3 regions of the Halomonas sp. 141 genome follow, and region 2 is predicted to be linked to each of the others. Evidence: predicted binding sites of a transcription regulator. Region 2 holds the regulator's gene; each other region holds the start of a gene.
The links. Region 2 encodes sigma-54, which starts transcription at its own class of promoters, with help from an activator protein. Its sites were predicted from a motif close to TGGCACNNNNNTTGCTNT; they were not measured.
Positions count from the first base shown of each region.

Region 1 (2,272 bases), on a different contig from region 2:
CTCACGATGCACGTGATACAGCGTCGCCTTCGTGCCAATGGAGGCGACCGACACCCCCCATAGCTCCCCTTGGGAAGACACGATGGGCAGCGCACTGATGAAGTGCTCCTCATGGCCAAGCCAGGCAAAACCCACGTACGGCTCGTTACCGGACGCGGCCAGCGATAGCTCCGGGACTTGAGGCAGTGTGAGCGAGACGTCTTCACCGTGATGGGCATCGGCGACCATGCTGAAGCGGCCATCCGGTAAGCGGGAAAACAGCCAGACGTTGTGGCGCGTTTGCGCACTCGCCAGCGCCAACACATCCACGGGACTGAAACCGGTACTGAGCACCGAGTCTTCATCCCCAAGGGCCTGTTCCGACACCAGGTGCGTCACTTGACCCGAGGGGTCGGTGCGTACCGCCACGTTCGTGTAGATGCGCCGAATCGTAGCGCTCACGATTTGGGCATTCACCAGCGCTTCCCGAGCCCACTGTTCGCGTGCACTGCGCTCCACAATGGTCAAGCCCAGCAAGGCGCCCATGGAATAGGCAAACACCACGCCCAACACCATGAAGGCCGCCACTTTGCCGACCAGGGTGCGATACCAGGGCAGCCCAGCGGCTGGCAACGGTGGTTCTTGCGAACTGGATGGTTCCATATTGGCCGACTCCCCCTCAGCCACGTCTTGCCACATCGCCCCATTGCTGATCATCGATCCTGTCAATGGCATGTTAGCGCCACGCCATGCAGAGCGTTCGTTACCTTGTTGTGCGCGTGCGCGCTCGTTATTCATGTCTTCTTTTCGCAAACTACCATTAAAGACGCGCACGAGTGGCTAAAAATTTAAACGTTTCTTGTTACCTGACCACGCCTGATTGGCATGCGGCTTGCTGCATCTTTCTTGACCATGACACGCGACGACGTATCGAAGGGGAAAAAGATGCACCATTCAGACTACCCACTTAGCGAAGTACCCCTCCAGGCTCGGAAAGGGCTACTCTCTACCTCAGCGGTACTGCTTGGCTTTACCTTTTTCACCGCCACCATGTGGGCGGGTGGCTCCCTGGGCCAAGCCTTCCCGATTGGCCAGCTACTGTGGATTATCGTGGCAGGCAACCTGCTACTGGGTATCTACGCAGCAACGCTGGCTTATATCGCCTGCCAGAGCGGCCTGAATGCCGTACTGATGGGGCGGTTCTGCTTCGGCGAAAAAGGCAGCAAACTCTCTGACATTATCCTCGGCTTCACCCAGATTGGCTGGTACGCTTGGGGAACCGCCACGATAGCTCTGGTGCTGGTACGCACCACGGGGATGCCTGAATGGCTGGAAATCCCCTTGATGGTGCTGTTTGGCTTTGGATTCTGCGTGACCGCCATGATCGGCTATCGAGGCATGGACTGGCTGTCGCGCTTCGCCGTACCCGCCATGATGCTCTTCATCCTGGTCAGCCTGTTCACCGGGCTGGTCGATGTGCGCGGCTTTGCAGGATTAAGTCAGCAAACGCCAACGGAAAGTATGAGTGTCGCAGCGGCGATCACCGTGATTATCGGTACCTTCATCAGCGGTGGCACCCAGGCGACCAACTGGAGTCGCTTTGCCAGGACGCCGAAAGTTGCGGTGATCGCAACGCTGGCCGCTTTTTTCATTGGCAATGGATTGATGGTGCTGACCGGTGCCTTGGGCACGATGATTTACCAGCAGGCAGATATCGTCGATGTTCTCATTGCCCAAGGTTTTCTCTCCCTCGCGGTATTGATGCTGTTCCTGAACATATGGACGACCCAGGACAACACGATTTACAACTTCGCCGTGGCGGGATGCAACTTGCTGCGCACCGAAAAGCGCCGCTTGGTCACCGTCAGCGGCGCCGCCATTGGTACCGTGCTGGCGGTAGGTGGCATGTACAACCTGCTCATTCCATTTCTGGTGCTGCTCGGCACGTTTATCCCTCCCATGGGCGGGGTGATCATGGCTGATTTTTGGCTCAGGCACCGAGGCCGCTACCCTGCTTTGGCCTCTGCGCAGCTACCCGATTTCAATCGGCGCGGCCTCGCCGCCTATGCCATTGGTGCCGGGGCTGCCTATTTTTCTCCGTTACTACCGCCGCTGGTGGGTGTCGCAGTCGCGGCAGGCAGCTACGCCGTGCTGCTACGTCTGAAGCACGCTACGCTGGGTGATAGCTTCCCATCGACGGCCAAACAATAAGTGAGCACCTGTTTATGAACATGCAGATCATCAATGCCCGCCTTCGCCAGCGCCCTGGGCTTTATCGGCTGGATATCGAGAA
Region 1 is NZ_PINZ01000011.1:6,521-8,792, reverse strand. Features, by position in the region: gene CWI66_RS07200 (GGDEF domain-containing protein) at 1-714, opposite strand, end outside; gene codB (cytosine permease) at 925-2,190, shown strand; gene codA (cytosine deaminase) at 2,205-2,272, shown strand, end outside.
Region 1: a site for sigma-54 is predicted at 861-878, ahead of codB (cytosine permease). Genes of this name have one in related genera too.

Region 2 (2,272 bases):
CCCATATTCGCGACAACCTGGGCATGAGCCTGTCGGGCGGCGAGCGGCGACGGGTGGAAATTGCCCGCTCGCTGGCCACCGAGCCCGCTTTCATTCTACTGGACGAACCTTTTGCTGGCGTCGACCCCATTTCCGTGGGCGATATCAAATCGATCATACGCGCGCTCAAGAAGCGTCATATTGGCGTCCTCATCACCGACCACAACGTGCGTGAAACCCTGGATATCTGCGATATTGCCTATATTGTTGGCGACGGACACATCATAGCCAGTGGAAACCCCCAGGAAATTCTCAATAACCAGAAGGTGCGCGACGTCTACCTGGGCGCCGACTTCCGCCTTTAAATAATGGCCCACGAAGACATTTTATTTAGTGGCATGCTTATTGCACTTGCACCAAACGGAGAGTCGCTCTAGGGTGGAGCTTTCTGATTAACGAGTGGTTCTCAGATGGTCATGAAAGCTTCTCTTCAACTGCGCATCGGCACACAGCTGACCATGACACCTCAGCTGCAGCAGGCCATTGCGCTGCTTCAGCTATCGACGCTGGACCTTCGTCAAGAAATTCAGCAGGCGCTGGATGCCAACCCCATGCTCGAACAGGAGGATGAGTTTGGCGAACAGGCGGTCAGCGAGCCTCAGGAAGCCGAGTGGGCAGACAGCATTCCCAACGAGCTCTCCGTGGACAGCGACTGGTCCGACACCTACCAGGACATGGGCAGCGCGGGCGGCAGTAGCGAAGGCCCGGACTTCGAGCGCCAGGCGGCCGGGCAGAGCCTTCACGGGCACTTGCTCTGGCAACTGGCCATGACCGACTTCTCTGCGCGTGAGCAAGCCATTGCCGAGAGCCTCATCGATGCGCTGGATGCCAACGGCTATCTGACCCAGCCGCTCAACGACATCCGCGAGGGGCTCAAGGCGCAGGGCCACGATGGCCTGAGCCAACGCGAGGTCGAAAACACCTTGCTGCGCCTGCAGCAGTTCGAGCCTACTGGCGTGTTCGCCCGTGACCTGCGCGAGTGCCTGATGCTGCAGCTGGCCGCGCTACCCGAAGACACTCCGCTGTTGATGCCCGCCAAGCGTCTGGTACGCCAGTTTCTCGAAGCGCTGGGCAAGGACGACATGCGCCTGCTGAAACGACGCCTGAGCCTCGATGACGAGCAGCTGGACGATGTCATTCGTTTAATCCGCAGCCTTGACCCTCGCCCCGGAAGCGCCTACGGCGTCACCGACGACAGCTATGTGACGCCGGACCTGGTGGTACGTCACGATCACGAGGGCTGGCATCTGGAACTCAACCCGGAAGCGCTGCCTCGGCTACGTATCCAGCCCGACTACGCCAGCCTGATCAAGCGCGCCGACAAGAGCCAGGACAACCAGTTTTTGAAAGAGCACCTCCAGGAGGCTCGCTGGCTGATCAAGAGCCTGTCGAGCCGCAACGACACGCTGCTGCGCGTGGGGCGCGAGATCATTGCCCGCCAGATAGGCTTCCTCGAGCAGGGTGAAGAGGCCATGAAACCGCTGATTCTGGCCGATATCGCCGAAGCGGTAGAGATGCATGAATCGACCATCTCCCGGGTCACCACCCAGAAATACATTCATACCCCGCGCGGGGTCTTCGAGCTCAAGTACTTCTTCTCCAGCCAGGTCAGCGGCCAGGAGGGCGGCGACAGCCACTCCAGCACGGCCATTCGAGCACGCATCAAGAAACTGATTCAGGACGAGCCGCCAGGCAAGCCACTCTCCGACAGTCGCCTGGTCACCCTGCTGGAAGAGGGTGGCATTACCGTGGCACGCCGCACCGTCGCCAAGTACCGAGAGTCGATGGGTATACCTTCGTCGAGCGAGCGACGCCGTTTGCGCTAGTTAAACGCTCTTGCCCAACAAACTCGCGGCGAGGGCTTTGCAATGGCCCAAAAAGGGTTACAATCGAAGTACAGTCCGATGGATAAGGAGCACGTCAATGCAAGTAAACATCACTGGTCATCACGTTGAACTGACTGACGCCTTGCGTGACTACGTAAACGAAAAGCTGGAACGCGTTGAGCGTCACTACGACAACATCACGACCGTCCAGGTCACCTTATCTGTCGAAAAGGAGCGCCAGCAAGCGGCTTGCACGCTGCATGCCGCAGGAGCAGACCTGCATGCGGAAGCGCAGGATAATGACATGTACGCGGCCATTGACGCCCTGGCGGACAAAATCGACCGTCAGCTGGTAAAACACAAGGAAAAAGCACAAGCCCGCGCCCAAGGCGCTGGCGTGCGTTAAA
Region 2 is NZ_PINZ01000002.1:100,225-102,496, reverse strand. Features, by position in the region: gene lptB (LPS export ABC transporter ATP-binding protein) at 1-344, shown strand, start outside; gene CWI66_RS01825 (RNA polymerase factor sigma-54) at 450-1,865, shown strand; gene hpf (ribosome hibernation-promoting factor, HPF/YfiA family) at 1,963-2,271, shown strand.

Region 3 (2,272 bases), on a different contig from region 2:
GGTCTCGCCAGAACGGAGGCTTTTGGCCAACGGGGCGAGCGTTAGGTCTTACGGACATGGATGGCGTCTCCGCTACACGGAAGGTCAATCAAATGGCCCGCCGGTACCCTTGAGTGATGCTGGCAAGGGACGGCGGGCCGGGGTCAAGCGAGACGCTTAGCGAATCGGCGGTGCGTACTGGAAGCCACCCTGGTTCCACAGAGCGTTGACGCCCCGTTCGATTTCCAGCGGTGAATCCATGCCGACGTTACGTTCGAAGCTTTCTCCGTAGTTACCTACCTGGCTCAGGATGTTGTAGGCCCACTCGGCATCCAGACCCATGCCTTCACCGTAGTTGCCGTCCTGACCCAGCAGGCGAGCCACGTCCGGGTTATCGGAATCGCGCATCTCTTCAGCGTTTTCGCTGGTCACACCGTACTCTTCACCGTTGAGCATGGCGAACAGCGACCACTTGACGATGTTGAACCACTGGTCGTCACCCTGACGTACCACGGGGCCCAGCGGCTCCTTGGAGATGACGTCGGGCAGGATCATGGCGGCAGACGGGTCGTCCAGCTGAATACGCAGCGCGGCCAGCTGAGAGGTGTCAGAGGTCAGAACGTCACAACGGCCTGCCTGGAAACCACCGACGGTTTGCTCGGACGTATCGAAAACGATGGGGTCGAATTCCATGCCGTTAGCGCGGAAGTAGTCCGCCAGGTTCAGCTCGGTGGTGGTACCGGACTGGATACAGATGGCGGCGCCATCCAGCTCGGAGGCGTTGGAGATGCCCAGGTCGGTGGAGACCATGAAGCCCTGGCCGTCGTAGAAGTTGACGCCGGTGAAGTTGAGACCCAGCGTGGTATCACGGGTGGTGGTCCAGGTGGTGTTACGTGACAGAACATCGACTTCGCCAGACTGCAGTGCGGTAAAGCGCTCGACGGCGTTCAGGGAGATATAGTTAACGGCGTCGGCATCGCCCAGTACGGCGGCAGCGACGGCACGACATACGTCAACATCAAGACCTTGCCATTCGCCGCTATCGTCCGGCGCGGAAAAACCTGGCAAGCCATCACTAACGCCACACTGTACGGCACCGCGAGAGCGAGTTTCTTCTAATGTGTTCGCCTGCGCGGTAGCGATACCGGCCAGCGTAATTGCACCCGCAGAGGCAAGCAGTACCAGGTGTTTCTTGTTAACCATGTGTGTTCCCCTTCCTCGATTTAATGATGTTATGCATGTCGATGCATGCCTAAAAGCTAGCAAGGAAGGTGCCAAAAAAGATATGTCGGCAAATTCAGCGGTTTTCAACGTAAAATCAGCGAATTTATCGAAAGTATTGGTGCAAAAAAGAGTGCCAGCGGCTACGCGATGCTCTGTTTTGGTGCGTAGCCGCTGGCGCGGGGAGAAAGCTACTGACGTTCGCCGATCAGCGAATCGGCGGGGCGTACTGAATGCCTCCGTTATTCCAGAGCCCGTTGAGGCCTCTGGCAATGTTGAAGTCCGACCCTGTGCCGACATTGCGGTCATAAACGTCCGCGTAATTACCTACCTGCTTGACGATCTGGTAGGCCCAGTCGGCGCTGATGCCCATGGGGCTGCCGAAATCGCCATCCTGGCCCAGCAGGCGCTGTACGTCAGGGTTGTCGCTGTCGAGCTGCTCGTCCACGTTCGCCTGGGTGACTTCCAGCTCTTCGGCATTGAGCATGGCAAACAGCGTCCATTTGACGATATTGAACCACTGGTCGTCGCCCTGGCGCACGGCCGGGCCCAGCGGCTCCTTGGAGATGATCTCGGGCAGCACCACGGCCATGTCGGGGTCGGCCAGCTGCATCCGCTGGGCATAGAGCTGCGAGGCATCGGAGCTCAGCACGTCGCAGCGGCCTACTTCGAACCCGGCAATCGACTGCTCGGGAGAGTCGAAGACCACGGCATCATAGGTCATGCCGTGAACCCTGAAGTAATCGGACAGGTTCAGTTCGCTGGTGGTGCCCGATTGGGTGCATACCGCGGCGCCGTCCAGCTCCTTGGCACTCTGTACGTTCAGGTCGCTGGCGACCATGAAGGCCTGGCCGTCGTAATAGCTGACGCCGGTAAAGTGCATGCCCAGCGTGGTATCGCGGCTGGAGGTCCAGGTGGTGGTGCGTGACAGCACGTCCACTTCACCGGACTGAAGGGCCGTGAAGCGCTCCACGGAGTCCAGCGGCACGAAGTCCACCTTGTTGGCATCGCCTAGCGCGGCGGCGGCAATGGCGCGGCAGATGTCGGTATCCAAGCCCCGGTACTGGTCGTC
Region 3 is NZ_PINZ01000041.1:8,697-10,968, forward strand. Features, by position in the region: gene CWI66_RS14295 (amino acid ABC transporter permease) at 1-58, opposite strand, end outside; gene CWI66_RS14300 (amino acid ABC transporter substrate-binding protein) at 157-1,182, opposite strand; gene CWI66_RS14305 (amino acid ABC transporter substrate-binding protein) at 1,409-2,272, opposite strand, start outside.
Region 3: a site for sigma-54 is predicted at 1,239-1,256, ahead of CWI66_RS14300 (amino acid ABC transporter substrate-binding protein). Genes of this name have one in related genera too.